DNA from 2 places in the Isoptericola sp. NPDC060185 genome. Region 2 is predicted to be linked to the other one. Evidence: riboswitches for the same ligand, from Rfam matches in the RefSeq annotation. Region 2 holds a riboswitch; the other holds the start of a gene.
The links. A riboswitch is a leader RNA that binds a small molecule or an ion and turns the genes downstream of it on or off. The one in region 2 is predicted to bind FMN.

Region 1 (10,668 bases), on a different contig from region 2:
GTAGTCCGCAACTTCGCGAGGTAGTTCGCGCTAGGGCCGGAGGGCGGTCTCGAGGCGGTCGACGAGCGCGGCCTGCGCGCTGACGACGACGCGGCGCGCGTCGTCGGGCCCGAACCAGGCGACGCGGTCGATCTCCGGCACCTCGATGCGGCGCCCCGAGCGCGGCGGCCACTCGATCTCCACGGTGTTGCTGCGGACCTGGTCCAGGTCCGGGCCGGGCGGCGGCCACTCGCGGGCCCACGCGACGACGCGTTTGCCGGACTTCTGCCGCACCTCGCCGAGGTCGACGTCCGGGGACGGTGGTGCTGGAAGGGGCAGCCCGAGCTCCTCGGCGGCCTCGCGGAGTGCTGCCGCGTGCGGCTCCTCGTCCGGCTCGAGCTCGCCCTTGAGCACGGTCCACGCGCCCTCGTCCTTGCGCGCCCAGAACGGCCCGCCCATGTGCCCGAGCAGCACCTCGAGCCCGCCGTCGGGCGTGGTCCGGTAGAGCAGGAGGCCTGCGCTGGTCGTCGCCATGGCCACAGTGTGGCCCGCTCCGGGACTACCTCGCCGAGATGCGGACTACCTCGCGGACTTGCGAACTGCCTCGCAGGGATCCGCACTACCTCGGCCGACGGCGGTGAGACGGAGTATCGCTTGACCTGAGACGCCGTCGCGGGTGACGATGGGAGCAGGTCGGCGTCGCCACACCACCAGCCTCGTGGCGGCGTCGGCCCTCCTTCTCCGGGCCCGGAACGCCGGACCCCCGCGCAGAGAGAGGTCGTCGATGACCCGCACCGCCCCCGTCATGCCCGGCGTGACCGCCCCCGACTACGACGTCTCGCAGCCGCTCGACCTCGACTACGTCGGCGCCTTCGCCGACGTCAAGCCCGAGGAGCGCGCCCACCAGCTCGCCGTCCGCGAGTTCGTCCAGGACGAGGTGCTCCCCGTCATCGACGGCTACTGGGAGCGCGCCGAGGTGCCGTTCGACCTCGTGAAGAAGCTCGCCGAGCGCGACCTCCTGCGCGACGGCGTCGACGTCGACGGCCGCCCGAAGATCTCGTTCATGGCCGAGGGCCTGGCGAGCATGGAGATGTCGCGCGGCGACGGCTCCGTCGCCACGATCTGCGGCGTCCAGGGCGGCCTCGCGCTGCGGTCGATCGTCATGCACGGCTCGCCCGAGCAGGTCGCGACCTACGCCGAGCCGATGGCGCGCGGGGAGATCCTCGGCGCGTTCGCGCTCACCGAGCCCACACACGGCTCGGACTCCGTCTCGCTCGAGACCACCGCCCGCAAGGAGACTCGCGACGGCGTCGAGGGATACGTCCTCGACGGCGAGAAGAAGTGGATCGGCTTCGGCTCCTGCGGCGACATCACCGTCGTGTGGGCCCGCCTCGTCGGGGACGACGGCGACAACCAGGTGCACGGCTTCATCGTCCCCCAGGACGCGCCCGGCTACACCGCCACGACCATCGAGGGCAAGGTCTCGCTCCGCGCCATCTGGCAGGCGCACATCGTGCTCAACGACGTGTTCGTCCCCGCGAGCGCGGCGCTGCCCGGCGCGACGTCGTTCAAGGCGACCGCCGCCGTCCTGTTCGCGACACGCCTCGCGGTGGCCTGGTCCGCCGTCGGGCACGCCGTCGCCTGCTACGAGGCGGCCGCCGCGTACGCGACCCAGCGCATCCAGTTCGGCCGACCGCTGGCCAAGAACCAGATGGTGCAGGAGCGGCTCACCCGCATGCTGTCGCTGGTCACGCAGATGCAGCTGCTCGTCGCGCAGATCACGCGCCTCGCCGACGCCGGCACCCTGACCGGCGAGCAGGCGTCCCTCGCCAAGTACACGACGACGCGTCAGGCGCGCGAGGTCGCGTCCATCGCCCGCGACATGCTGGGCGGCAACGGCATCCTGCTCGGCAACCGCGTTGCGCGGCACTTCGCCGACCTCGAGGCGCTGCACACCTACGAGGGCACCGAGTCGATGCAGGCGCTCATCGTCGGCCGCGACATCACCGGGGTCTCCGCCTTCGCCTGAGCCTCCACCTGTTGAGCACGACGGGGACCCGCGCCACCGCGCGGGTCCCCGTCGTCGTCCCCGGTGGTGTCAGAGGTCCAGGTCCACGGGGACGACGTCGGGGAGCCCGAGCCGGGCCCAGAACACGCCCGCGGGCGGCCCGCTGGGCACACGGCCGAGCGCGACCATCCACGCGGTGAGGACCATGCCGTGCGTCGCGACGACGAGGTCGCGCCCGGCGGCGTGCTCCCGCACGGCGTCGCCGAACCGGCGCGCCGCGGCGTCCGGCGTCTCCCACCCGTCGTGCCGGTCGTCGAGGGCGCCCTCGACCCAGGCGCGGCGGGCCGCACGGAAGCCCGGTGCCACGGGCTCGGGTGGGCGCCGGACCTCCCCGAACCTCGGGTCCATGGGGACGTCGGCGACGCCGAGCGCGAGGGCCAGCGTCTCGACCGCCTTGCGCTCGTCGCTCGCGACGGCGGGCGTGCCGGTCGGCAGGCAGACGGCACGGGCCGCCGCGCGGCCGGCGGGGGAGAGCGGCCAGGCGCCCGGTGGCGCGGAGCCGGAGACGGCGGGCGCCGCGTGCCGGACGACGGTGACGCGGACCGTGGCCCGTGCCGTGGCCCGTGCTGTGGCCCGTGCCGCGACCTGCTCCACGGCGTCAGGTCGTCGTGGCGGTCATGGCAGGGATCATGACCGCGACCATCACGGCCGCCTGGACCTCGTCCACGGCCTTCTTCACCGCGGCGCTCGCCCAGCTCCGCGAGGCGAGCTCCTTCGCGCGCGCCTCCGCCCGTCGCCGGTCCTGGGGCGGGACGAGCCCGCGGACCAGCGGGGAGCCGTTCGCCATCGCGAGCAGCGCTGCGGTCCGGGCGTCGGGGTCGCGGCCGCCGAGCAGCACGTCGCGGCACGTCGCGCGCAGCTGCGTCTCGTGGGTGGCGTCGGCGGCGGGCCAGGACGTCGTCGGGAAGACCCAGAAGACCGTCTCGTCCTCGCGCCGCAGCACCCCGCGCTCCGCGAGCCCGGTCAGCAGCTGCGTGCGCAGCCCCTTGGCCAGCGGCGCGACGAGGCTCTTCGGCGTGCGGGGCCGGGTCTGCGCGAAGGCCAGGGCGTGGTCGAGCGCCGGGTGCCCCGTGGGGGACGCGTCGAGCACGGTGACCCGGCCTGCCCCCACCCGCCGGCCGGCGGCGTCCGCGCCCGCGGTCGTGGTGACCTCGACCCGGCCGTCCAGGGCGAGCTCGACGAGCAGGGCGCCGGCCAGTCGGTAGTCCAGCTGCAGGCGGTCGAGCCGCGGTCGGCCCGAGGCGTCGTCGTACGCGAGCAGCAGCAGGTCCTCCGCGATGATCACCCGTCGATCCTCGCGGACCGGGGCGCGGAGAGTCCAGGGTGCGGGGTGCAGAGCGCGAGAGTGGCGCGGGGATCGACGATCCGTCGGCACTCGTGACCACCGGACGCCGGGCGCCGGGCGCGGTCCCTAGTCCGTGTCCTTGCCCGCGGGCAGGTTCGCTCTGAGCGAACAGGCAGAGGGCGCCCGACGGCGGCGCACCGCGCGGACGCTGCGGGCTGCCTGTGGACGGCGGCGGCGCGGCACGAGCCCTTCATTCTTCGAACATGCGTTCGATAGCGTCGTCCGTGCCGGGCGAACGACCCGGCACGTGGCGGACGGAGGGGAGGGGGACCGATGATCGACGTGCTGGATCGTGCCGACGCGACGCTTCCCGCGCCCAGGTCGGGCGCCGACGACGTCACGTCGGCCCTGGTGCTCGTCGCGGCGGGCGTGGACCGCCTCGCGGCGGCGGTACTGGAGGGCGGGCTCGGCGAGCTCGACGGTCGCTCGGCCGCGGACGTCTCCCGGACGCTGCGCGCGCTCGGGCAGCGCCTCGACGCCGCACGCCTGCGCGTCCTGCCCGTGGTGGAGGGCGAGGGGTGGTGGGCGGTCGACGGCGCGCGCTCCTTCGCCCATTGGCTCGCCCTCGCCGAGGGGGTGTCCCCGGCCACCGCCCACCGGGACGTGCGGACGACACGCACCCTGCGCGACGTGCTCCCCGCGACGGCGTCGGCGGCCCTGGCCGGGGAGATCGGCGCCGACCACGTGCGCGCGATGGTCGACGTCGCGCCCACGTCCGAGGCACGACGCGCAGCGCTTGCGGCCGCCGTCGTCCAGCCGTCGCCGGAGGCTGATGCCCCGGAGGAGCCAGGGCCGGTGCCGGGCGTCCCGGCCGGCCCCACGGGGGAGGAGCTGCTCGTCTCGCTCGCCGATCGCCGGTCGGCGGGGCAGTTCCGCCGTCTCGTGAAGCGGTTCGCGCACGTCGCGGACCCGGAGTCGGACGAGCGCGGGTACGCCCGGGCGCGGGAGAAGGAGTTCCTGGAGGTCTCGCCCACCTGGGACGGCTACCACGTCGCCGGGTTCCTCACGCTGGAGCACGGCCAGGCGGTGCGCGCGGCGCTCGACGCGGTGGTCGGACGTCCGGCGGCCGACGACCCGCGGACGCCCACCCAGCGGCGCGGGCAGGGCCTCGCGGACCTCGCGCGCATCGCCCTCGACAATGCGGCGGTCGGTTCCGGGGCGTCCGTGCGCCCGCACCTCCAGGTCTCGGTGTCGTTCACCGAGCTGCAGGCGCTGGCCCGTGAGGTTCGCGGTGCGGACGGGGCCGACGGTCTCGTCGTGACCCGGGCCGGCGAGGGCGGCGCGACCGCGGGCACGCCCGCCGGGATCGACCCGCGGCGGCTTGCCGGCCCCGAGCAGGACTCGCTCCCGACGTTCCCCGACCATGACGCACCGCTGCCGCCCTCCTTGCTGCGCCGCCTGGCCTGCGACAGCGAGGTGACCCGGGTGGTGTTCGGTGCGGACTCGACGGTGCTGGACGTCGGGCGGTCGCGGCGCACCGTCACGGGGCAGTTGCGGCGCGCCGTGATCGCCCGCGACCGTCACTGCTCGTGGCCGGGCTGTGACGAGCCGCCGCAACGGTGCGAGGTGCACCATGCCGTCACGCACTGGGTGGACGGCGGGCGGACCTCCGTCGAGAACGCGGCCCTGCTGTGCTGGCACCACCACGATGTCGTCGACTCTCGGGGCATCACCATGCGATGGGACGCGGAGCCCGCACCAGGTGGGCGTGCGGGCACCCCGGAGGCCGGATGGGTGTTTCGCGACCGGCATGGCCGGCCGATCGTCGCCTGCCCGCGGGGGGCGACGTGACCGGCGTGCCGGGCCGCGCGCCCCGGGGCTCAGGCCGCGATCGTCGAGTCCGCGCCGGCCTTCTCGCGACGGTTCACGCGCCACCAGACGAAGAAGCCCGTCAGCGTGAACGCGCCGTAGAACACGTACATCAGGGCGGTCGCGTAGTACTGCGCCGACCAGAGCAGCGGCACGCCCACGAGGTCCACCGCCACCCAGACCAGCCAGAACTCGACCCAGCCCTTGGCCATGCCGTACGTGGCGATCAGGGATCCCATGAAGATCCAGGCGTCCGACCACACCGGCTCGTACGAGCCGAGCGCGCGGAACAGCGGGGTGAGCAGGAGGGTGCCGCCCACCATCACGACCACGATCCCGACGCGCTCCCGCCAGGACGCCCAGTGGGGGTGCACCGCGGTGCCGCCGTCGGCGGGGATCCGACCGTCCGCGCGGACGTCGAGTGCCGCGCGCTGGGTCCGTCGCCACTGCACCCAGCCGTAGACCGACACGATCAGGAACATCACCTGGCGGCCCGCCTGGCCGAGCATGTCCGCACGGCTGGAGTCGCCGAACCACGAGCCCATGAACACCGTGAACAGGAGCAGGTTCCCGACGATGCCGACGGGCCAGGCCCACACCTTGCGGCGCATGCCGCCCAGCGCGGACGCCAGGCCGAAGCCGTTGCCGACGATCTCGCGCCACGACATGTGCTGGTCGCCGATGGTCAGCGTGGCGTTGAAGAACGCGTCGATCGCGTCCATCGTTCACTCTCCCGGTCCGAGGGTGCGGCGTCCGGGGTGAGGGCTGACGGCCGCCGAGGCCGGGCCCGGGGCCCGCCGTCGACGACACGACGCCCGGCGGCACCCACCCGTGACCGGGCGCGTGCCGCACGTGCTTCCTCCCATCCGGACTTTGACCGTCGGCCCTGGAATCTCACCAGGTCAGCCGGCCCCACCTGCGTAGAGCAGAGGAGGCCGGGTCGCGGGCTGTCACCGCCGGCTCGGAATTTCACCGACCCCGGAGCACGTACGTGCGTGTTGTCTACCGCCGGAGGTCCCGGCGGCGTCCTGCACAACGCAGGATGCCACAGGCGCATTCCAGCGTGCGGTCAGAGGCGCGCGGTCACAAGAGGGCGTCGCGGACGGCGCGGGCCACGTCGTCCGGCCCCGCACCCGGCTCCAACACGGTGACGACGACACGTCGGCCGTCGGTGCCCGTGGTCGTCGTACGGCCACGGTCGGCATGGTCGGCACGGTCGGCACGGTCGACACCCGTTCCGGCAGCGTCGGCGCCGTCGCCGTCGGGGGCGTCGCGGTCGGCACGACCTGCTCGGGCGCCGTTGTCGTCGGTCACCGGGACCTCGGTCGCGGCAGCGAGCTGGTCGTCGGTGTGCGGGAAGGGGGCGATCGCAGCGCGTCGGAGGTCGGCGAAGGCCTCCTCCAGCTCGGGGCGCAGGTCCAGGTGAGGGTTGCGCAGCCAGCGCCGCAGGATGGCGTTGTGCACCGCGACGACGGACGCGGCGAACGCGATCGACATCGTCGTGGTGGAACGGTCCGGGGGGAGGGTGTCGCGCAGGTACGCGGTGAAGGCGCGCTCGTAGCGGTGCGTCGTGACGAGCTCCCGGTCGCGCAGCGCCGGCACCTGCTGCAGCAGCTGGTGGCGGGCGATCGACGTCTCGCGCTGCCCCACGTGGTGGTCGAACACGAGGCGGGCGGCCCGGCAGACCTCGAGGTACGGATCGGTCGTGGGGTCCCACGCACGCTCGGGCGCACGCCCGGACTCCTCGCTGGCGCGGGCCTCGGGCCGGGTCTCGGCGAGCATCACCACGACTTCCTCGAGGAGCAGCTCGTGGTCGGCGAAGACCACGTCCTCCTTGGAGCGGAAGCGGCGGAAGAAGGTGGCACGGCTGACGCGGGCCGCGTCGGCGATCTCCTCGACGGTGGTCTGCTCGTAGCCCTGCCGGGAGAAGAGGTCGATCGCGGCGTCGACGGCCTGGGCGTGGGTGTGCGTCCGGACGGCGGTCATGCCACGGAGGTTACTCCGGCCGAGGGCCCGCACCTGCTGGCGTCCGCCCGGCGGGGACCCTGTGTGGGGCGCCTGATCGGTCGGGCTCAGCGGCGTCGCGCGTCGGGTCCGGGCCCGGGCTCGTCACGCTCCGGTGCCCCGCGCCGCGGCTCGTCGAACCCGGCGTCCGCGGGGCGGCGCGTGCGCTGCAGGTAGCGGATCTCGCGGACGGCTACGGCGGCGGCGATGATGAACGGGATCCAGGCCCACATCCGCCCGCGGAGCACGATCGAGAGCATGGCGACGGCGACGGCGCACGCGCCGAAGACCGTCCAGACGCTCGACCACCGCACCCTGCGCACGGGGTGAGGCTACCGCGCCGCCCTCGCCGCCTGGGTAGGGTGGCGGGCGTGACTTCCGGGACCACCACCGCGCCTGAGACCACGCCCACCTCCTCGACCGCGCCGGTCGTCGACGTCTACGTCGACCCGCTGTGTCCCTTCGCGTGGATCACCTCCCGGTGGGCGCTCGAGGTCGCGGAGCACCGCGACGTGCGCCTCACGTTCCGGCTCATGAGCCTGTACCTGCTCAACGCGGGCCGGGACCTGCCGGCGGACTACCGAGCCAAGATCGATGGGTCACGCGGCATCGGCCGCGTCGCCGCCGCCGTCCAGACCGAGCACGGCCCGGAGGCGTTCAGCGCCTTCTACACGGCGGCCGGCACGCGGATCCATCCCGGCGGCCGGTCCGACCTCGACGCCGTCGCGCGCGAGGCGCTCGCGGAGGCCGGGCTGCCCGCCGAGCTGGCCGACGCCGCGTCGTCGGACGCCTACGACGCGGCCCTCGCCGTCTCGCACGAGGAGGGCATGAAGCCCGTGGGCGAGGACGTCGGTACGCCCACGATCCACGTCGACGGCGTGGCGTTCTTCGGTCCGGTGCTCACGCGCATCCCGCGCGGCGAGGACGCGGTGCGGATCTTCGACGGCGCGGTCGCGCTGGCGTCGTTCCCCGACTTCTTCGAGCTGAAGCGCTCGCGCACCTCCTCGCCGACCTTCGACTGACCGTCCGGCGCCGCGCCGGCCCCCCGCTCCTCCCAGACCCCCGCTCCACCCGAGAGGCGAACCATGACCCTCGACCTGCGTGTCTTCACCGAGCCCCAGCAGGGCGCGTCGTACGACGACCTGCTCGCCGTCGCGAAGGCGACCGAGACGCTCGGCTTCAGCGCGTTCTTCCGCTCCGACCACTACCTGGCGATGGGCGGCGACGGCCTGCCGGGGCCCACCGACGCGTGGACGACCCTGGCCGGCCTGGCCCGCGACACGTCGACGGTGCGGCTCGGCACCCTGGTCACGTCGGCCACGTTCCGGCACCCGGGCGTGCTGGCGATCCAGGTGGCGCAGGTGGACCAGATGTCCGGCGGCCGCGTGGAGATCGGCCTGGGTGCCGGCTGGTTCGCGCGCGAACACGAGGCGTACGGCATCCCGTTCCCGGCGAAGCGGTTCGGCCTGCTGGAGGAGCAGCTCGAGATCCTCACCGGGCTGTGGGGCACGCCGGTGGGTGGCTCGTACTCCTTCTCGGGCGAGCACTACACGCTCACCGACTCCCCGGCGCTGCCGAAGCCGGCGCAGGCCAAGATCCCCGTCATCGTGGGCGGCGGTGGTCCCCGCCGGACCCCGGCGCTCGCCGCGCGGTTCGGCGACGAGTACAACCAGGCGTTCCCCGAGCTCGACACGGTGGCGCCGCGCATCGGCGTCATCAACGAGGCGCTTGCCGAGGCCGGCCGTACCCCGGACTCGATCGTGCAGTCCGTGGCCCTCGTGCTGGCCGTCGGCAAGGACGAGGCGGAGTTCGCGCGCCGGGCCGCGGCGATCGGCCGCGAGCCGGCCGAGCTGCGCGAGCACGGCGTCGCGGGCACGGTCTCCGAGGCCGTGGACCTCCTCGGTTCCCTGCGCGACCAGGGCGTGCAGCGCGTGTACCTGCAGACGCTGGACCTGCACGACCTCGACCACCTGGACCTCGTGGCACGCGAGGTCGCGACGCAGCTCTGACACCGACCCCCGACCCTCGCGCCCAGTACGCTGTGCGGCGGCAATCTTCACCGGACGTTCACTGTCGAGCATCCAGAGTGAGCACGGCGGCCCGCCTCAGGGCCCGACGGACGGAGCACCATGACCCTCGGCTGGACCAAGCACGGCGACGGGAAGCACGTCGGACCCGGCGACGTCGTCGCCCCCGACGAGCGGTTGAGCTGGCCGCGCACCATCGGCATCGGCATGCAGCACGTGGTGGCCATGTTCGGTTCCACGTTCATCGTGCCGCTGATGACGGACTTCTCTCCCGCGACGACGCTGTTCTTCTCGGCGATCGGCACGGCGCTGTTCCTGCTGATCACGCGCAACCGGCTGCCCAGCTACCTGGGGTCCAGCTTCGCGTTCATCGCCCCGATCGTGGCGGCGACGGCGTCGCACGGGCAGTCCGTGGCGGTGGGCGGCATCCTCGTGACCGGCCTCGTGCTGGCCGCGGTCGGTGTGCTGGTGCACTTCGCCGGCGCCCGGTGGATCGACGTCGTCATGCCGCCGATCGTGACGGGCACGATCGTGGCGCTCATCGGCCTCAACCTGGCCCCGGCCGCGTGGGGCAACTTCCAGAAGGCGCCGGTCACCGCGGTGATCACCCTGGCCGCGATCATCCTCGTGACGGTGCTGTTCAAGGGCATCCTCGGGCGGCTGTCGATCCTGGTCGGCGTGCTGGTCGGCTACGTCGCCGCGCTGCTCCAGGGTGAGGTCGACTTCACGGACGTCAGGAAGGCGGACTGGCTCGGCTTCCCGCACTTCGTCACGCCGTCGTTCGACGTCTCGGTGCTCGGCCTCTTCATCCCCGTGGTGCTGGTGCTGATCGCGGAGAACGTGGGTCACGTGAAGTCGGTCGCCGCCATGACCGGCAAGAACCTCGACGGCGTCGCGGGCCGGGCGCTGTTCGCGGACGGCGTCGCGACCACGCTCGCGGGCGTCGGCGGCGGCTCGGGCACCACGACGTACGCCGAGAACATCGGCGTCATGGCCGCCACGCGCGTGTACTCGACTGCGGCGTACTGGGTAGCCGCGGTGACCGCGCTGCTGCTGTCGATGTCGCCCAAGTTCGGGGAGCTGATCGCCACCATCCCGGACGGCGTGCTGGGCGGGGCGACCACGATGCTCTACGGGATGATCGGCATCCTCGGCGCGCGCATCTGGGTGCAGGCCAAGGTGGACTTCGGCAACCCGGTGAACCTCACCACAGCGGCCGTCCCGCTCATCGTCGGCATCGCGAACTTCACGTGGGTCGTGGGCGACCTGTCGTTCGAGGGCATCGCCCTCGGCACGGCGTCCGCGCTGGTGATCTACCACGGCATGCGGGCGATCGCCCGCTGGCGTGGGACCAGCCAGGAGCCGGCCTCGCCGGCCTCGACGCCGGAGCCGGCGCCCGTCGACTGACGGGGCCGCGTCCCCCGGGTGGTCAGCCC
Region 2 (10,668 bases):
TGCTCCCCGACACCACGGGAACCGAGGGTGGTGCGGGCCCGCGTCTCGGGGATGAGGCTCACGGTGAAGGACGCGTCGCCGGCGGCCACGACGGTGAGGCTCACGCCGTCGACGGCGATCGAGCCCTGCGCCACGACGTACCGGGCCAGGTCGGCCGGCAGCGCTACCTCGACGACCTCCCACTGCGTGCCCGGCGTCCGGGCCAGGACGGTGCCGACACCGTCGACGTGCCCCTGCACGACGTGCCCGCCGAACCGCCCGTCCGCCGCGAGCGCCCGCTCGAGGTTGACGCGGTCGCCCGGGGCGCGGCGCCCGAGGCTCGTGCGGCGCAGGGTCTCCGCCATGAGGTCGGCGGTCCAGGTGGTGCGGCCGTCGTGCGCGCCGGTCCCCGCGACGGTCAGGCAGCAGCCGTCGACGGCGATCGAGTCGCCCAGGCGGACGCCCTCGAGCACCCTCTCGGCCGCGACGGTGAGTCGGGCCCCGTCGGCGTGCTCGCGCACGGCGACGACGGTGCCGAGCTCCTCCACGATGCCGGTGAACATGGCTCAGCGCTCCTTCCGCGGCCGCATGACGAGCCGCACGGTGGGGGTGTCGGTGGGGTCGGCCGGGTCCTGGGGCAGGACGGCCACGTCGAGCAGGTCGAGGCAGGCGGCGTCCGCGATGGTGCCGATCCCGAGGTCGGCGACGGCGGGGGCGCCGACGCCGAGCAGCACGGGCGCGACGTACGCGACGACGTCGTCGACGAGACCGGCGCGCCAGAAGGCGGCGGCGAGGGCGGGGCCGCCCTCGAGCAGCACGTGCCGGTGCTCGCGGTACCAGAGCAGGTCCAGCACCTCGTGCGGGTCGTGGGTGCGCAGGTGCATCACGGGCTCCCCCGCGGCCGCGGCACGGGCCAGCCGGGAGGTGGACGGCAGCTCGCGCAGCCCGACGACGACCCGCTCGGGCTGCGGGCCGGGCACGTGCCGCACGGTGAGGTCGGGGTCGTCGGCCAGCGCGGTGCCGGTGCCGACGACGACGGCGTCCGCGGCCGCGCGCAGGCGGTGCACGTCGTGGCGGGCCGCACGGCCGGAGATCCAGCGGGACGTGCCGTCGGCGGCGGCGGCCCGCCCGTCCAGGGTGCTCGCGACCTTCCAGGTCACGACGGGGCGGCCGAGCTCGAGCGCGCGGGTCCACGTGGCGTTGAGCGCGCGGGCCTCGTCGGCCAGGACACCCCCGACGACGTCGACGCCCGCGGAGCGCAGCCGGGCCGCGCCGCCCGCGGCGGCCGGGTTGGGGTCGTGCGCGCCGTGCACGACGCGGGCGACGCCCGCGTCCAGCAGCGCGTCCACGCAGGGACCGGTGCGGCCGTGGTGGTTGCAGGGCTCGAGGGTGACGACGGCGGTCGCACCGCGTGCGGCGGCGGGCCCCAGGCGCTCGGCGGCGGCGCGCAGGGCCTCGACCTCGGCGTGCGGCGTGCCCGCGCCATGGTGGTAGCCCTCGGCGATCGTCGTGCCGTCGGCGGCCAGGAGCACGCACCCCACGCGGGGGTTGGGCCCGGCGGCGGGGATCTGCGCGGCGAGCTCCAGCGCCCGGCGCATCGCGGCGCGCTCCGCCTCGGTGACGTCACCCGGCTGCGCCTGCTCCATCTGTCCTGCCCCTGTCGTCCGGTCGCGGACCCCGGGGTGCAGGAAGGCGGGGTCGGACGTGCTCGCGCCGGCCGGTCGCGCACCGCCACGACGAGTGGCAGGGGGCCCACAACGGGGCCCGGGGACGGACCGGACGGGGAGCCGTCGCGTGCGCTTCCCATCCGGACTTTGACCGTCGGTCCAGGAGTTCCACCTGGTCAACCGGTCACAGGCTGTGACCGGGTCGCGGACTTTCACCGCCGGCTCGGAATTTCACCGACCCCAGAGCACGCGAGCAATTCGCTCGTCATCGACGACCGTGCCACGCCCCGCGCCGCCCTGGCAAGCCCGGGTGGCGCATCTCACGACCGGCGCTCAGGCGGCGGGCGGCCGCGCCGTCCGCCGCTCGTCGTCCCGCCCGAGGGCGACGCCGAGGGCGACCAGGACCACCAGGTCCACGACGAGCCCGGCGACCGCCGCCCACTGCACGGCGCGGAACGCCAGGAGCTGCGTGACGAGCAGACTGACGAGGACGCCGCGGCGCACCCAGACCGCCCCGGCGCGGTGGTCGCGGGGGCCCACCAGCGTCCCCCGGACGACGCACGCGACGGTCGCGGCGACGGCCCCGAGGATGCCCGCGCCGACCCACGACGGCGCGTCGACCCCGCCGACCAGCACGCGCAGCCCCACCACCGACGAGGCGGTCGCGGTGCCCAGGACGGCGACCGTCACGGCCACGGCCGCCCACCGGTGCTCCATCGCGTCGGCGAACCACGCGGACGCGCGCCGCACGAGGGCGCGCACCGGGTCCGGGACGGCCACGTCGTCCGCCGGCACGGCCTCCACCAGCGCCGCGACCTCGTCGGCGGCCGGCTCCCCGCGGCCGCGCGCCACGAGGCCCCGGGCCTCCTCGCGCTCGGCGTCGGTGAACCCGCCCGCGACCCCGGCGACGGCGCGGTCGGTCGCCACCGCGAGGTACTCCGCGGGGTGATGGGCGCGCCGCCCGTGCAGCGCCTCGACGAGGAGCACCAGCACCACGACGACCGCGTAGATGAGGGCCGCCGTCGGCGCGTAGAAATAGTCGTTGTCGGAGGTGACGAACTTGCCGATCTCGTCCACGAACAGCCCGAAGCCGACCCCGCCGAGCACCGCGCCCACCGCACGCAGGGCCGGGCCCACCCACGAGAGCAGCACCACGACCGCGAGCGCCATGCCGAGCCCGCCCCACAGGACGTGCGCGACGTGGAGCCCGCCGCCGCCCACCTGCGGGTAGCCCGAGGCGGCGAGCAGGAACCGGGTCACCAGCACGGTCGCCACGGTGACGACGAGGAAGGTCACCAGGTGCCGCACTGCGGAGGTGTCGCGTGCCGCGCCGAGGCGCAGCAGGCGACCCCGGCGGCCGAGCGGTGCAGAACTCATCGCAGCCTCATCGCTGGCTCGTCGGCGGCGTCAGCGGCGCCGCTTCTCCCGCACCCGCACGCTGATCTCGATGGGCGAACCCTCGAAGCCGAACGTCTCGCGCAGGCGACGCTCGATGAACCGGCGGTACCCGGCCTCGAGGAACCCGGTCGCGAAGATGACGAATCGCGGCGGGCGCGTCGACGCCTGTGTGCCGAACAGGATGCGCGGCTGGCGGCCACCGCGCAGCGGGTGCGGGTGGGCGGCGACGAGCTCGCCGAGGAAGGCGTTGAGGCGGCCGGTGGGGATGCGGGTGTCCCAGGACTCCAGCGACGTCTCGAGCGCGCGCGTGAGCCGGTCGGTGTGCCAGCCGGTGCGGGCGGAGACGTTGACGCGCGGCGCCCACTGCACCTGCACCAGGTCCTTGTCGATCTCGCGCTCGAGGTACGGGCGACGGTCGTCGTCCATGAGGTCCCACTTGTTGTACGCGATGACGAGCGCGCGGCCGGCGTCGACGGCCTGCGAGATGACGCGCGTGTCCTGCTCCGTCATCGGCTGCGAGGCGTCGACGAGCACGACGGCGACCTCCGCCTTCTCGATCGCGGCCTGCGTGCGCAGGGAGGCGTAGAAGTCCGCGCCGCGCGTCTGGTGCACACGGCGGCGGATGCCGGCGGTGTCGACGAACCAGTACGGCACGCCCTTGATCTCGACGAGCTCGTCGACGGGGTCGCGGGTGGTGCCGGCGGTCTCGTCGACGACGACGCGCTCGGCGCCGGCGATCTTGTTCAGGAGCGACGACTTGCCGACGTTCGGGCGCCCGACCAGCGCCACGCGGCGCGGGCCGGCCGGCCGCAGCTCGCCGTGCTCGGAGACCTCGGGCAGCACCTTCATGGCGGCGTCGAGCAGGTCGCCGGTGCCGCGCCCGTGCAGCGCGGAGACGGGGTGCGGCTCGCCCAGCCCGAGCGACCACAGGTACGCGGCGTCCGCCTCGCCGGAGGGGCCGTCCACCTTGTTGGCGCACAGCACGACGGGCTTGCCGGAGCGGCGCAGCAGCTCGACGACGCGCTCGTCCGTCGACGTCGCGCCCACCGTCGAGTCGACGACGAAGATCACGGCGTCGGCGAGGGCGACCGCCACCTCGGCCTGCTCGGCGACCTTGGACTCGATGCCGGCGACGTCGACCTCCCAGCCGCCCGTGTCCACGAGGGTGAACTCGCGCCCGGACCACTCGCCCGGGTAGCTGACGCGGTCGCGCGTGACGCCCGGCGTGTCCTCGACGACGGCCTCGCGGCGGCCGAGGATGCGGTTGACCAGCGTCGACTTGCCGACGTTCGGTCGCCCGACGACGGCGAGGACGGGCAGCGGCGCCTCGCCGCTGCCGAAGCCCTCCTCGTCCCACTCGGCGTCGAGCAGGGCACGGTCGGCCTCGTCGAGCTCGAAGTCCTCCAGGCCCGCGCGCAGCGCGCGCTCGCGCGCCTCGTCGTCACCCTCGGACTCGAGGACCTCGGCCACCGCGTCGCGCGCGGGCTCCGCCGCCTCGGCGGCGTCCGCGGGTGCGGTGGTCGGGTCGTCGGTGGGCTCGGCAGCGGGCACGGAGCCGTCGGCGGGAGTGGTCATGGGCACCATTCTCCCAGGCCCGGCGGCGTGTCACGAACGAGACCCCCGTCACCCGGCCGGAAGGCCGTGCGACGGGGGCCGCGGCGGGCGCGCCGACAGGGGCGCCGTGCCCGGGTCGGGTCAGGCGGTGACCTGCGCGACGACGGCCAGGACGGCGTCGACCGTCTGGTCGAAGTCGAGGTCGGACGAGTCGACGGTCGCGACGCCGTCGGCCGCGACCTGGAACTGGCTGACCGTCGAGTCGTCGCGGTCGCGGCGCAGCACCTGGTCGCGCGTGGCCTCGACGGCGGAGGCGTCGGCCGCGCCGTGCACCTCGAGGGAGCGGCGGCGCAGGCGCGCCTCCTCGCTGGCGGTGAGCAACACGCGGGCGTCCGCGTCGGGGGCGACGACGGTCGTGATGTCGCGCCCCTCGGCCACGATGCCGTGCCCGTCCGAGAATCCGCCGGGCGCGTTCTCCGCCTCGATGACGGCGCGCTGGCGCCGGCGCAGCTCGGCGCGGACCTCGAGGTTGGTCGCCACCTGCGACACGGCGGTGGAGACCTCGGTGGTGCGGATCGCCTCGGCGACGTCGCGCCCGCCCAGGTGCACGGTCGGCGCCGCAGGGTCCACGCCCATGTCCAGCGGCATGGCCCGCACCGCGTCGGCGACGGCGGCCTGGTCGGCCAGGTCCGCGCCGCTCTCGACGCACCACAGCGTCGCGGCGCGGTACATGGCGCCCGTGTCGAGGTAGGCGAGCCCGAGCCGGGCCGCCACCGCCTTCGAGACGCTGGACTTGCCGGACCCGGAGGGACCGTCGACGGCGATGACGACCACGTGAGAGCTCACCTTCTGTTGTCGCGCGGCGGTACCGCGCGGGTTCTGCTGGGCGGGGAGGACGGGAGGACGGGGGCGTGACGTCACATGTCGACGTCGCGCATGAGGGTGCCGAGCTCGGTGCGCCCGAGCACCCGCGTGCGCCCGACGCGCAGGTCGCCCAGGGCGATGGGGCCGATGCGGGTGCGCACGAGGCGGGTCACCGGGAAGCCGACGGCGTCCAGCATGCGGCGCACGATGCGGTTGCGGCCCTCGTGCAGCACGACCTCGAGCATCGTCTCACCGGGCACGGCGTCCACGACGCGCACCTTGTCGGCGCGGGCGAGGCCGTCATCGAGCTCCACGCCCTCGGTCAGCTGCTTGGCGTGGCGCGGGTAGAACTCGCCGCCCGTGACCGTGACGAGGTAGGTCTTGCGGATCTCGTACCGCGGGTGGGCGAGGCGGTTCGCGAGCTCGCCGTCGTTGGTGAGCAGCAGCAGGCCCTCGCTGTCGGCGTCGAGCCGGCCGACGTGGAACAGGCGCTCGGGGCGGTCCTTGACCAGGTCGGCGAGCGTCGGGCGGCCGTCCGGGTCGCTCATCGTCGACACCACGCCCAGCGGCTTGTTGAGCGCGATCGTCACCTTGGACGCGTCGAGCTGGATGCGCATGCCGTCCACGTGCACCTGCGCCTTCGCGGGGTCCACGCGCACACCGAGCTCGGTGACGAGCACGCCGTCCACCTCGACGTGCCCCTCGGCGATGAGCTCCTCGCACTTGCGGCGCGAGCCCAGGCCGGCCTGCGCGAGCACCTTCTGCAGGCGGACGCCGTCGGCGACGTGGACGTCGCGGTCCGGCTCGCCGGAGCGCGGGGCGGGGCGACGGGGGGCGGGCTTGCGGGGACGCTGCGAGCGCTGCGCTGAGGGTCCCTGGGGGCGGCTGGTGCGGCGGCTCCCGCCGCGGCGTTCGGTGCTCATGGTGCCCGATTCTCTCAGGTCGTGCCGGCTCCGCCCGACGGCGCCGTCCGCCGGTGTGCCGCGAGCACCGCCGCGAACGCGGACGCGAGGCGGGGCGCGACGGCGCGGGCGTCGTCCACGTCCCCGCACACCATGGCGCCGTCGCGCAGCATCATCAGCTCGGCGGCGGCGGCGTGCGGGTCACCCGCCCCGTCCTCGCGCGCGACGTCGGCGAAGAAGCCCGCGTAGCGGGCACGGTGCCGTGCCACGGCCTGCCGCACGGGATGGGCCGGATCGGCGTACTCCGCCCCGGCGTTGACGAACGCACAGCCGCGGAACTCCGGGGCCCGCGCCACGGTACCCAGCACGTCGGCCAGGGCAGCGAGCGCGGCACCGGGGTCGCCGTCGTGCTCGTCGCGCAGGCGCGCCAGCTGCGCCCGCTCCTCCTCCGCGATCGCGTCCAGGTAGGCGACGACGAGGTCGTCCTTCGTCCGGAAGTGCCGGTAGAACGTGACCTTGGACACCTCGGCCGCGGCGATGATCTTGTCGGCGCTCACGGCGCGGATCCCGTCCGCGTAGAACAGCCGGCTCCCCGCCTCGAGGATCCGGTCACGCACCCGCCCGCGCGCGGGCGCCCGCTCGGGGGTCGCGGCCGCCGTCCTGGTTCCCATCCCACCAACCTCTCACGCCGCGACGCCTCCGGGCGCCGTGTCGCGGCACCTGATGCTTGCGGCGACGGACGACGCGTGGTCTAGTAGACGAACTAGTAACTCTACTAGAGAGCCTACCCAGGAGGACCAGCATGAGCGCGCTCTACACCGCGGTCGCCACCGCCACCGGAGACGGACGGGACGGCCGCTCGCGGTCGGACGACGGCCTGCTCGACGTCGACCTCGCCATCCCCAAGGAGATGGGCGGCGCCGGCGGCGCCACCAACCCCGAGCAGCTCTTCGCCGCCGGGTACGCCGCGTGCTTCCACTCCTCGCTGAAGGTCGTCGCGCGACGGGAGAAGGCCGCGATGAGTGACTCCGCCGTCGTCGCGGAGGTCTCGCTCCTGCCGACCGACGACGGCGGGTTCCGCCTCGCCGTCGCGCTGCACGCTGAGATGACCGGCGTCGACCAGGCCACCGCCGATGCCCTCGTGGCCGGCGCGCACCAGGTGTGCCCGTACTCGAACGCCACGCGCGGCAACGTCGACGTCACCGTCGACGCCACCGTCGCCTGAGGTCAGCCCCTCACGCGCCGAGCCCGTCCTCGGTCGGGTCCGCGGACAGGTTCGCGGGCAGGGCCGAGGACGGGTCCAGGCCGATCGCCTCCCCCACGTCGGGCAGGTGCGGGGCGAGCGGCGGCAGCGCGTCGAGCGACGTCCAGCCCATCCGGTCCAGGAACTCCCCGGTGGTGCCGAACAGCACGGCGCCCGTCATCGGGTCCTGGCCGGTCTCCGCGATCAGCCCCCGCGCGAGCAGCGTGCGCACGACGCCGTCCACGCTGACGCCGCGCACCGCCGAGACCTGCCCCCGCGTGACCGGCTGGCGGTAGGCGACGACCGCGAGCGTCTCCAGCGCCGCCTGGCTGAGCCGCGACGACTGCCCCTCCAGCACGAACGCGCCCACCACGTCGGCCTGCGCCCGCGCGGAGTAGACCCGCCAGCCGTCCGCGCCCTCCCGCAGCTCGAACCCGCGCGGGCGCCCGCCCGTCTCGCCGCGGTACTCCGCCGCGAGGTCCTCCAGGACGGCGGCCACCTCCGGCACCGGCCGCGCGACCCCGGCCGCCAGCCGCTCCACCGGCACGGGCGACTCCGTGACCATGAGCACCGCCTCCAGCGCCGCGGCCAGGCCGCCGGGCAGCTCGTCCACGTCGACCTCGAGCTCGGGCACGGGACGGTCGGCGACCCCTGCCTCGGCGGGTCCCGCAGCGTCGGGGCCGGTCTCCGCCTCGTCCGCGGCCTCCGTGCCGGTCGTGCCCGTCTCCTGCGTCATGCCACGACCTCCGTCACGTCCGGGCCGCCGTCTGGCGCCGCGGCCCCGTCGAACTCCTCGAACCCGGCGGCGAGCGCGCCGTCGTCGTCCCCGTCCTGCTCGCCGTCGCCGGCGGTCCACCGCACCGTGAGCTCCCCCAGCGCGGTGGCCTGCTCGAAGGCGACCCGGCCGCCCCGGAACAGCTCCAGCAGCGCCAGGAACCGCGCCACCGCGACGAGTCGCTCCTCCCCCGCGACGAGCGCGCGGAACGTCACGACGTGCTCGCGCCGCAGCCGGCGCGCGACGACCCCGGCCTGCTCGCGCACGCTCACCGCCGGCGCGTGCAGGTGGTCGAGGCCGACGACCGGCGGTGCCTTCGGCTCGAGCGCCTTCGCCGCCAGCTCCGCGAGGCGGGCGCCGTCGAGCGTCCACACGAGCTCGGGCAGCAGGGCCGTCAGGTGCGGCTCGAGCGGCACGGAGCGCGGCACGCGGCGCCCCTCGGTCTCGAGCCGCTCGGCGAGGATCCCGGAGACCTCCTTGTAGGCGCGGTACTGCAGCAGCCGGGCGAACAGCAGGTCGCGGGCCTCGAGCAGCTCCAGGTCCTCCGCGTCCTCCTCGACGACGCCGGGCAGCAGCCGCGCCGCCTTGAGGTCGAGCAGCGTGGCCGCCACGACCAGGAACTCGCTGGCGGTGCCGAGGTCCCACGAGGGATGCTCCTCGCCGCGGGCCGTCGCCTCGCGTGCGGCGGCGTCCGCGGCGCGGATGTGCGCGACGAACTCGTCCGTCACGGCCGCGAGCGCCACCTCGGTGACGTCGAGCTCGTGCTTCGCGATCAGCGACAGCAGCAGGTCGAACGGGCCGGTGAAGTTCGCGAGGTGCACCTCGAAACCCGCGGGCGGGGCGTCGGCCGCCGCCCCGGGCTCCGCGACGTCGGCGGCAGGCTCCGCGGCGACGTCAGGCGGCGTCACCACGGGCGACGAGCTCGCGCGCGAGCTGCCGGTACGCGGCGGCTCCGGCGTGCGTCGGGGCGTAGTTGGTGATCGGCTCGGCGGCGACGGAGGCGTCCGGGAACTTCACGGTGCGCCCGATGACGGTGTGCAGCAGCGTGTCCCCGAAGGCCTCGTGCACCCGGGCCACGACCTCGCGGGAGTGGAGCGTGCGCGAGTCGTACATGGTCGGCAGGATGCCGTCGATCTCGAGCGCCGGGTTGAGGCGGTCGCGCACCTTCTCGATGGTCTCCACGAGGAGCGCGACGCCGCGCAGCGCGAAGAACTCGCACTCCAGCGGGATGAGCACGCCGTGCGCGGCCGTCAGCGCGTTGACGGTGAGCAGGCCCAGCGACGGCTGGCAGTCCACGAGGATGACGTCGTAGTCGTCCAGCGCCGGGCGCAGCGCGCGGGCCAGCACCGACTCGCGGGCCACCTCGCCGACGAGCTGCACCTCCGCCGCCGACAGGTCGATGTTGGCCGGCAGCACGTCCAGGCCCTCGATGTTCGTGGGCTGCAGCACGTCGGTGAAGCTGACGTCGCGCTCCATGAGCAGGTTGTAGACGCTGAGGTCGAGGTCGTGCGGGCTGACGCCCACGCCCACCGACGCGGCGCCCTGGGGGTCGAAGTCGACCAGCAGCACGCGACGGCCGTACTCGGCCAGCGCGGCGCCCAGGTTGATCGTCGTGGTGGTCTTGCCGACGCCGCCCTTCTGGTTGCACATCGCGACGATGCGCGCGGGCCCGTGCGACGCCAGCGGGGCCGGGTCGCGGAAGTCGGGCAGCGGCCGCCCGACGACGTCGGTGCGCGGCTCCTCCGTCCCGGCCGGACTGCCCGGCGTGGGGCTGGTCGCGGTGACCGCGGCCGGTGAGGCGTCGCTCGTGGTCGTCTGCGTCATGGTGTCGCTCCCGAGTCCCTCGCTCACCTGCGTCACGCTACCCCAGCCCCTCCCGGGGCCCGGGCGGCACGCCGGGCGCGCCGCCCTTCGTCCGCGACCGCTCAGCCGAGGGCCCGGGGGTGCGCCGCCGCGTACACCTCGCGCAGGGCGTCGGGCGTCACCATCGTGTAGATCTGCGTGGTCGTCACCGAGGCGTGCCCGAGCAGCTCCTGCACCACGCGGACGTCGGCGCCGCCGGCCAGCAGGTGCGTCGCGAACGAGTGCCGCAGCGTGTGCGGCGACACGTGCTGCGTCAGTCCCGCCCGCTCGGCCGCACCCTGCAGCACGGACCAGGCGCTCTGCCGCGACAGCCGCGCGCCGCGGGTGTTGAGGAACAGCGCCGGCGTGCCCCGGCCCGCGGACGCCAGCGGCGAGCGGGCGCGGACCAGGTAGGCGTCCAGGGCGGTGCGGGCGTAGGAGCCG

Region 1: it holds a riboswitch for FMN, as region 2 does, so the genes downstream of both, ACFWDO_RS02460 (nicotinamide riboside transporter PnuC) here and ribD (bifunctional diaminohydroxyphosphoribosylaminopyrimidine deaminase/5-amino-6-(5-phosphoribosylamino)uracil reductase RibD) in region 2, are expected to answer to the same signal.

The regions. Positions count from the first base shown of each region.
Region 1 is NZ_JBHWYY010000004.1:13,788-24,455, reverse strand. It holds gene ACFWDO_RS02485 (NUDIX domain-containing protein) at 31-513, opposite strand; gene ACFWDO_RS02480 (acyl-CoA dehydrogenase family protein) at 764-2,008, shown strand; gene ACFWDO_RS02475 (histidine phosphatase family protein) at 2,078-2,641, opposite strand; gene ACFWDO_RS02470 (GPP34 family phosphoprotein) at 2,646-3,332, opposite strand; gene ACFWDO_RS02465 (DUF222 domain-containing protein) at 3,666-5,183, shown strand; gene ACFWDO_RS02460 (nicotinamide riboside transporter PnuC) at 5,213-5,923, opposite strand; FMN riboswitch at 6,050-6,192, opposite strand; gene ACFWDO_RS02455 (TetR family transcriptional regulator) at 6,285-7,187, opposite strand; gene ACFWDO_RS02450 (hypothetical protein) at 7,274-7,528, opposite strand; gene ACFWDO_RS02445 (DsbA family protein) at 7,577-8,227, shown strand; gene ACFWDO_RS02440 (LLM class F420-dependent oxidoreductase) at 8,291-9,214, shown strand; gene ACFWDO_RS02435 (uracil-xanthine permease family protein) at 9,335-10,639, shown strand; gene ACFWDO_RS02430 (LytR C-terminal domain-containing protein) at 10,662-10,668, opposite strand, start outside.
Region 2 is NZ_JBHWYY010000011.1:28,691-39,358, reverse strand. It holds gene ACFWDO_RS06495 (riboflavin synthase) at 1-542, opposite strand, end outside; gene ribD (bifunctional diaminohydroxyphosphoribosylaminopyrimidine deaminase/5-amino-6-(5-phosphoribosylamino)uracil reductase RibD) at 546-1,625, opposite strand; FMN riboswitch at 1,770-1,899, opposite strand; gene ACFWDO_RS06485 (hypothetical protein) at 1,980-3,023, opposite strand; gene der (ribosome biogenesis GTPase Der) at 3,054-4,619, opposite strand; gene cmk ((d)CMP kinase) at 4,740-5,444, opposite strand; gene ACFWDO_RS06470 (pseudouridine synthase) at 5,516-6,385, opposite strand; gene ACFWDO_RS06465 (TetR/AcrR family transcriptional regulator) at 6,400-7,035, opposite strand; gene ACFWDO_RS06460 (organic hydroperoxide resistance protein) at 7,167-7,589, shown strand; gene ACFWDO_RS06455 (SMC-Scp complex subunit ScpB) at 7,600-8,343, opposite strand; gene ACFWDO_RS06450 (segregation and condensation protein A) at 8,340-9,293, opposite strand; gene ACFWDO_RS06445 (ParA family protein) at 9,277-10,242, opposite strand; gene ACFWDO_RS06440 (site-specific tyrosine recombinase XerD) at 10,308-10,668, opposite strand, start outside.